Regions from separate parts of the Tsukamurella sp. NPDC003166 genome, predicted to be linked through region 2. Evidence: riboswitches for the same ligand, from Rfam matches in the RefSeq annotation. Region 2 holds a riboswitch; the other holds the start of a gene.
What was found. A riboswitch is a leader RNA that binds a small molecule or an ion and turns the genes downstream of it on or off. The one in region 2 is predicted to bind cyclic di-AMP.
Positions count from the first base shown of each region.

Region 1 (4,202 bases), on a different contig from region 2:
CGCGGTCTCGGGGATGCGGTGCACGTCGGCGTTGATGAGGACGATCGCGGTGATCACGTACGCGGCCTTTCGGTTGCTCTACTCACGCGGCATGCGTGGCCTCCTCACTGTATTGCCTGGCGGGCCCGCGCGGATGCGCCGCGGCCGAGCGGGCGTCGCGCCCCGCTTCGCCCGCCCGTTCCGCCCAGTCGAGCCAGCGGCCGGCGCCGTTGATCGGCTCGCCCCACGTTCCCTGCACGTCGACGATGCGGGTACCCGGCCGCAGTGCCCATCGCCGCAGCAGCGACGCCTCCTCGGGGCTGGCACCGTGCAGCGTGTCCGCCGGGAACAGCGTGTCGGGCACGTCCGGCGCGGCGACGGTGTCCCCGCTCGCCTCGTAGACCGATTCCGCGCCCGCCCGCAGCTGCTCGAAGACCGGCATCGGCGGCACGCCGCGCGGTGCCGTCCCGGCCGCGGCGAGGCGGCCGTGCCGGACGATGGACAGCTCCCAGCCGCCGGCCCCGTCGGGATGTGCGATCGACAGCTCGGGCACGTCCGCGAAGGCCACCAGCGCGTGTGAACGGAGCACCAGGTCGATCAGGTGCGCGGTGCGATCGCGCAGCCGCGCCGCGGATTCGAAGAACTCCCGCTCCGCGAGCACGGCGAGCCGTGCCTGGAGCGCGTCGAAGACCTCCGACGACCGGCCCGAGAGCGCCGACGCGGCCCGGTCGGCGCGGGGGCGGTACAGCGCGGCCGGCTCCGGCGTCGCGACTGAGGCCCGGCACCCGCCGAGGGGAGGCGCACCGTCGGGCCCCAGGGCGCACGTGTGGGCCGCGCCGGCCCGGAGTCGGGTCGTGCACGTGCGGAGGCCGCACGTGTCGGCGAGGAGGTCCGCGAGATCCGCCGCGTCGGCTCGCGAGCGGACCGGCCCGAGGCTCGGCGCGCCCGCCGGGGCGGACCGTTTGACCGCGAGCCTCGGAAAGGGTTCGACGGTCAGGCAGATCCACCAGCCGCGCTTCGGATACTTCGAGCGGCGGTTGTACGGGGGAGTGTGCGCCGCGATGAGGCGCAGCTCGCGGGCCGCGGCCTCGAGCGCGTGCGCGCACTCGACATGGTCCACCCGCTCAGCGAGTGCCACCATCTCCTTGATGCGCCCGCGCGTCTCGCCCGCGGTGAAGTAGCTGCGCACGCGACGGCGCAGGTCGCCCGACGTACCGACGTACAACACCTCGTTCCCCGGCCCGCGGAAGAGGTAGACGCCCGGTCGTTCGGGCAGCGGGTCCGCGAGGTGCCGCTTCGCGCGCTGCTGCGGCGTGACCGAGGGCAGGTGCCCGCGCAGTTCCCCGAGCGTGTGGATGCCCTGGTTGCCGACGCGCCCGATGAGCCCGTGCAACACCTCGACCGTGGCCCGCGCATCGTCGAGCGCGCGGTGGTTGGGGGTGGTCTCGGTGCGGAACAGGCGCGCCAGCTCGCTCAGTTTGACCGACGGTGCCTCGTCCCGCGTGAGCACCCGGCGCGCCAGCTGGACGGTGCACAGCGTCTGCGCCTTCGGCCAGGGCGTGCCGGTGGCGGCGGCCGCGGCTTTGAGGAAGCCCATGTCGAACCGGGCGTTGTGCGCGACCAGGACCGCGCCGTGCGCGAACTCGAGGAACGCAGGGAGCACGGACTCGATCCGCGGGGCGCCGGTGACCATCGCGGTGGTGATGCCCGTGAGGTGGGTGATGTGCGGCGAGATCCCGCGCCCCGGATCGACCAGCGTGCCGAACTCGCCCAGCACCTCGCCGCCGCGCACCTTGACCGCACCGATCTCGGTGATCGCATCGCCCCCTTTCGGCGAGCCGCCCGTGGTCTCCAAGTCGACCACGACGAAGGTCACGTCCCGGAGCGCCGGGTCCGTGGCGCCCGTCTCGAGGTCGTCCAGGCTGAGCTGCATGCCGAGACCGTAGAACACCCCACCGACAAGTCCTCCCGTCCCGAACGGGCGCGCGAAACTTGTCGGCCGTCCGGCATACCGTCGCCGCATCGAGACGATCGAACGAAGGGAACCACCGTCATGGCTCTGCATGTCGACTGCGCCACTTGCCCCGCCGAGCCCCGCGCCTGCGGCGATTGCTCCGTGGGCTTCCTCCTGGGGCCGGTGGTCGTGGCGGCGCCGGCCGCAGCATCGCCCCCGGCGCCGGCGATCACGGCCGAACCGGGCCTGAACGACGCGATCGCGGCGTTCGCGAGCGAAGGAATGTTGCCGCTGCTCCGCGCGGTGCCTGACCAGTACGAACAGGCCGGATAGGCGGCCCCTGGGGCCGATCGGACGGCGCTTCTCGGCGCGTCCGGCTAGACAGCGGCGTTTCCGTTTCGTAATCTTTCTGAGACCTTGCGGAGGAGCCCGGGGCGAAAACCGCTCCGTCTCCCGAGGTCACCGCCTAAGAGGCCGCGAGGCCTCGCCGGGGACCCACACGTGTTATCCGGGGTGAATCGCCGGAGGTCTTTCGAGCCTCCGGGGTAGGGCATCTTCCTCGCCCGAACCCGTCAGCTAACTCGGTCGGCGGTCGGGAAGAAACTTAGGAGAAACCCTTCGTGGCGAAACACCGGCTTCAGCCGCAGCCCAGCAAGGGCGCCACCGTCGCGCGCGGCGCCCTCGCCGCCGGCGCTGTCACCATCGGTACGCTCGCCGCTCCCGCGGTCGCCTTCGCAGCGCCCGCCCCTGCGGCTCCCGCGCCGCAGGCCCCGGAGGTCAAGCCCGCCCCCGTCGGGAAGCCCGTGGCGAAGCCCGCGGCCAAGGTCGCGCCTGCAGCGGCTCAGGTGGCCGCCACGCGGAACACCACGGCCCGCCCGAACATCGTCACCGGCATCGCGATCGCCCCGAAGCCGGGCGAGACCACCGTCGCCGGCGTGCAGCCCGGTGGCGCGAAGGCCAAGGTCGTGCAGGCCGCGCTGTCGCGCCAAGGCCTGCCCTACTCGTACGGATCCGCCGGCCCGACCTCGTTCGACTGCTCGGGACTCGTCTACTGGTCCATGAAGCAGGCCGGAATCACCGTGCCGCGCGACAGCTACGGCCAGCTCGGCGGCGGTCGCGCAGTGGCCATCGCGGACCTCCAGCCCGGCGACATCGTGATCTACAACGGCGGCAGCCACGCCGCCCTCTACATCGGCAACGGCAAGGTCGTCCACTCGGTGAACTACGGCATCCCCGTGAAGGTGAGCCCGCTCAACGAGATGTCCGTGTACTCCGCTCGACGTTACTGACGTAACCTTGCTGTGATTGCCACCGCAATCACAGCTCGTCGCGGGGCAGGAGCCTCGCGACGTCAGTCTGGAAGGACCCGCTCGGCCGTGTCATCGATCTCTCAGCCCCGCTCCCTGCTGGCGCGTGGCATCGCCGCGTCCGCCGCTCTGTGCATGGTCGCGGGGCTCACCGTGGTCGGCAGCGCGACTGCGGATCCGGACACCGCCGACGCAGCTCTCAAGCAGTACAAGGACCTGTCCGAGCAGGCCTCTGCGACGAACGAGGCGGCGAAGGCGGCGCAGGACGACGCCGCGAAGGCCACCGCCGCCAAGCGCGCCGCGGACGCCACCCTGGTCGCCGCGAAGCGCGAGGTCACCGCCGTTCAGGCGCGCCAGGCCGCGTTGCAGCCGCAGATCGACGCGGTGGTCGTCGCGAACTACAAGGGCTCGCGGACGAACCGCACCTATGCGCTGCTCGTGAGCGATTCGCCGCAGCAGATGCTCGATCAGATGTCCACTCTGGACTTCATCAACCGCGACGTGGTCGCCACCGTCGCCGCGTTCAAGAAGTCGAAGACCGAGGCCGACTCGGCCGCGAAGCGGGCCGACGAGGCGGCGAAGGCCGCCGACACCACGAAGACCGAGGCCGAGAAGAAGGCCGCGGACCTGCGGGAGAAGAAGTCCCGCCTCGCCCAGGAGATCGCGCGGATCAAGGCGATCTACGACCGGTTGACCGGGGCGCAGCGCGGCTCGCTCATCGGCAAGCCGACGCCCTTCGACCCCAGCAAGGTGCCGCCGGGGAGCACCGCGGAGCTGGCCGCCGTGCGCGCCGCGGTCACCCGCGTCGGCATGCCCTACGCCTGGGGCGCATCAGGCCCCGGCCAGTTCGACTGCTCGGGCCTGATGGTCTGGGCCTACCAGCAGTCCGGCAAGTCGCTGCCGCGCACCTCGCAGGCCCAGCTCAGCGGCGGGCAGCCCGTCTCGCGGGACGCTCTGCAGCC
Region 1 is NZ_JBEXNL010000006.1:160,899-165,100, reverse strand. Features, by position in the region: gene ABZX10_RS09795 (Lrp/AsnC ligand binding domain-containing protein) at 1-57, opposite strand, end outside; gene ABZX10_RS09790 (DEDD exonuclease domain-containing protein) at 83-1,912, opposite strand; gene ABZX10_RS09785 (hypothetical protein) at 2,096-2,266, shown strand; cyclic di-AMP (ydaO/yuaA leader) riboswitch at 2,387-2,539, shown strand; gene ABZX10_RS09780 (C40 family peptidase) at 2,554-3,222, shown strand; gene ABZX10_RS09775 (NlpC/P60 family protein) at 3,310-4,202, shown strand, end outside.
Region 1: linked by a shared signal. The riboswitch ahead of ABZX10_RS09780 (C40 family peptidase) and the one ahead of ABZX10_RS13630 (transglycosylase family protein) in region 2 are both predicted to bind cyclic di-AMP.

Region 2 (4,202 bases):
CTCCGCCGTCCGGCGCGGCGACGCCGTCGTGCTCACCACCGGCGGCACCGGGCTGACGCCCACCGACCGAACCCCGGAGGAGACCCGCGGCGCGCTGACCTTCGAGATCCCCGGCCTCGCCAACGCCATCCGCACGTCGGGCCTGCCGGACGTCCCGACGACCGTGCTCAGCCGCGGGCTCGCCGGCGTCGCGGGATCCTCGCTGGTCGTGAACCTGCCCGGGTCCAGCGGCGGCGTCCGCGACGGGCTGGCCGTGCTCGACGGGGTGCTGCTGCACGCGCTGGACCAGATCCGCGGCGGCGATCATGGTTGAGGTCGTCGTCGCGCAGGTCACCGAGGACCCCATCGACCTGCCCGCGCACGAGGCGGCGGTGACGAGAGCCGAGGCGGGTGCCGTCGTGGGTTTCGTCGGAGCCGTTCGCGATCACGACGGCGGGCGCGGTGTGACACGGCTGGAGTACTCGGCGCACCCCAGCGCCGGGCGGGTTCTCGCCGACGTCGTGCAGGCCGAGGCGGACGCCGCGCAGGGGGTGCGAGCGGTCGCCGTGTCGCACCGTGTGGGCCCACTGGCGATCGGCGACGCCGCGCTGGTGGTCGCCGTGTCGGCGGATCACCGCGCCGCCGCCTTCGCCACCTGCGCGCGGATCGTCGACGCCGTGAAAGAGGCGCTGCCCGTCTGGAAGCACCAACTGTTCCGGGACGGAACAGACGAGTGGGTCGGCAGCGCGTAGCCGCCGACCCACTCGATGCCGGTACGTCAGGAAGTGACCGGAACTACGCGCACGTGGTGACCTTCGTGGGGTTGCACGGGCGCGGAGTGAACAGGGGGACACCGAGGTGCCCGGGAACCACCGGGACGCCGAGCACGCCGTCGGGGATCGTGGCGCCCGGGTTCGCCGGACGCTGCGGGACGTTCGCCGTGGCGGGTACGACGGGCCGCACGGGCTTGACGCCCGAACTGGTGCCGGTCACGCCGACCCCGTCGATACCGCCGTTGTCGCCGGGCGCGAGCGGATGTCCGGGGCGGCCGATCACGCCGCCGATACCCGCGCCGGGAGCACCGACGGGAACGCCGCCGACACCCGCGATGGCCGGGCCACCCAGGCCGCCGGGGATGGAGGTGCCGACGCCGCGGGGCGCGACCGCACCCGTGACGGGCGCGACGGTGCCGGTGCCGGTGCCGGTGCCGCTAGGCGCAACCACGCCGGTGCCGCGCGGGGCGACCGCGCCGGTGCCGACGGGCACGACTGTGCCGACCGCGGGCGCGACGGCGCCCACGCCGATCGGCGCCACGGCGCCCGCTCCGTTGCCGTTGCCGCGCGGTGCGACCGGGTGGGTGCCCGTGGCGGGGACGACCGCGCCGGTCCCGGTGCCGACCCCGCCGAGCCCGGGAATGACGACCGCGCCGACGCCCGGAACGGTCACCGAGCCGGGCCGGGCGGGAGTACCCGCCGCGGGCTTCGCCGGGGCGGGCTTCGCGGCCGCGGGTGCCGCTGCGCCCGGGACGGGTGTCGGCACGGGGGTGGGGTTCGCGCACGGGCAGCCGGGCGCGGCGGAGACCGGAGCTGCGACGACGAGGCCCGCGGCGGCGATCAGAGCGCCGACAGCGACGATCTTGCCGGTGGCGCGTGCGGTGCGGGGGCGAGCAGTCATCCTGGCTCTCTTTCCTGGTGTGCTGTGCAGTCGCGGCTTTGCAGTCGCGAAATGTGATCCAGGAGAACCTAGCAGACGATGTGCGACTGCAAAACGTCACCTCCTCGTGATCGGGTCGGTGTGTCGCAGTTCACAGGATGAGGGCCGGCGCGGCAACGCCGAAGGGACCGACGGCGATGCCGTCGGTCCCTTCGGGGGAAGCGTGTGTGCGGAGCTCAGTAGCCCTTGGCCGCGGCCTGCTGCAGCATGGCGAGCACGGCCGGGTCGACCTGCTTGCCGCCGTTCTGGGCCTGCGCGATGACCTGCTGGACGTAAGCCGAGTTCGCGGTCTGGCCGGCGACGGGCTTCGCTGCCGGCTTCACCGCGGGCTTGGCGACCGGCTTCTGCGCCGCCGGGGTGGCGGGCTTGGCGACGGGCTTCTGCGCCGCCGGGGTCGCGGGCTTGGTGACCGGACGCGTGGTGTTCGAGGTGCTCGTCTCGGTGGGGGACACGGAGCGCGGGGTGGCGCTACCGAGGCCGCGGCCGCAGACGGGCCATGCGCCCTTGCCCTGGCCGGCGAGGACCTTCTCGCCGATCGCGATCTGCTGAGCGCGCGACGCCTGGTTGGCGGTGGGCGCGTACTGGGTGCCGCCGTAGGAGGCCCAGGTCGACGGGCTGAACTGGAGGCCGCCGTGGTATCCGTTGCCCGTGTTGATCGCCCAGTTGCCGCCCGACTCGCACGAGGCGACCTGGTCCCACTGGGAATCGGGCGCGGCGTTCGCGGCGGGAGCGGCGAGCGCGAGACCCGCGCCACCGAGCATCGCGCCGGCGGCGGCGATCTTGGCGGCGCTCAGGCTGGTGGTGGACTGCTTGCGGTGACGAGCGGTCATCGTGTGAAGTCATTCCCTCTCTACGCGCGTGCGAAGTTAGCTGTCGGGTTCGAGCGAGAGGCTGCTCGGCCATTGCTGGCTTGACCCCTAGGGCGTGTGCCCTGCGGCCGTGCGGCCGCGGTGGTTCCTCCGCCTTCGTCCAGGTGTAGATCGTGGTGCGTTCCCCGAAACGGACACTGGACGAAGCTCTGCGCTGCGACCGATCGGGTGGCCACTGCTGCGGCCCTCAGCGACGGTAACAGACCCCGGCCCGTGGCCCAACCGTTACCGGACCGTGATTTTGTGGAGTGTGATGGATGTCACGAGCCCGTGGCGGACGGATCAGCCGCCGGCGAAGGGCGGCAGCACGTCGAGCATCGACCCCGTCGCGGGCGCCTCGAGGTCGCGGACGGCGACCTCGTCGAGCAGGTAGCTGCAGCGCGTGAGCACGCGGCCCAGCTCGGGGTGGCGAGCGGCCAGGAGGTCGGCCACCTCGGCGACTGAGGCACCGTCGGGCAGGGGGACGGTCTCCTCGGAGACCCCCGCGGCCGCGCGGGCGGCGGCGAAGTAGCGGATCAGCACGTGTCAGCCACCGATCGCGCTCATCGTGCGGGTGGGCTGCAGGAAGGCCGGGTCGTCGATGCCGTGGCCGGCCTGCTTGCCGAGCATCGCCGCGGCCCACGCGTCACCGATCTCCTCATCGGAGGCGCCGCCGCGGAGCAGGGGTTTGAGGTCGGTCTCGTCGGTGGCGAACAGGCAGGTACGGATCTGGCCGTCGGCGGTGAGCCGGACGCGGTCGCAGTCGCCGCAGAAGGGGCGCGTCACGGACGCGATGACGCCCACCGTCGACGGTCCGCCGTCCACCAGGAAGCGCTCGGCCGGCGCACTGCCCCGGGGCTCGCCGGCCGGCGTGAGGGCGAACTCGCGACGCAGCTCGGCGAGGATGTGCTCGGCCGTGACCATCGTGGCCCGATCCCAGGTGTGGTCGGCGTCGAGCGGCATGTGCTCGATGATCCGCAGCTCGTAGCCCGCGTCGAGGCAGAGGCGAAGGAGCGGGCGCGCGTCCCGGAGGCGGCCGGGGCCCAGGACGGCGTTGACCTTGACCGGGGTGAGCCCGGCGGCCGCGGCGGCCCGCAGTCCGGCCAGGGCGTCGTCGAGGCGGTCGCGGCGGGTGACCCGGGCGTACTCCTCGCGGTCGACGGTGTCCAGGGAGACGTTGACGCGGTCCAGGCCGGCACCGGCGAGCTTCTCGGCGTGCCGGGCGAGGGAGAGTCCGTTCGTGGTCAGCGAGAGCTCCGGACGCGGCTCGAGCGCGGCGGCGTGCGCAACGATCCGGTCCAGGTCCGCCCGCAGCAGCGGCTCACCGCCGGTGAAGCGGACCTCGGTGATGCCCAGGTCGCGCACCGCGATGGTGATGAGCCGGTCGATCTCGGGCCCCGTCAGGACGTGCTCGCCGGCCAGCCACGGCAGGCCCTCGGCGGGCATGCAGTAGGTGCAGCGGAGGTTGCACCGATCGGTCAGCGAGACGCGCAGGTCGCGAGCCACGCGGCCGTACTTGTCGATGAGGGGTTTCACGTCGGCTACTCGCGGTCCTCGGCGCGGCCTCCCAGGATCACGGCGACCACGCCCACGAGGAAGCCGACCGGGGTCAGCGGGGTGAGTGCGTACACCCAGGTGGGTGCGGTGGTGCCGTGCGCGAGG
Region 2 is NZ_JBEXNL010000010.1:154,635-158,836, reverse strand. Features, by position in the region: gene ABZX10_RS13645 (molybdenum cofactor synthesis domain-containing protein) at 1-313, shown strand, start outside; gene ABZX10_RS13640 (molybdenum cofactor biosynthesis protein MoaE) at 306-731, shown strand; gene ABZX10_RS13635 (hypothetical protein) at 775-1,653, opposite strand; gene ABZX10_RS13630 (transglycosylase family protein) at 1,869-2,522, opposite strand; cyclic di-AMP (ydaO/yuaA leader) riboswitch at 2,532-2,692, opposite strand; gene ABZX10_RS13625 (MoaD/ThiS family protein) at 2,844-3,083, opposite strand; partial or broken gene moaA (GTP 3',8-cyclase MoaA) at 3,087-4,070, opposite strand; gene ABZX10_RS13615 (hypothetical protein) at 4,082-4,202, opposite strand, start outside.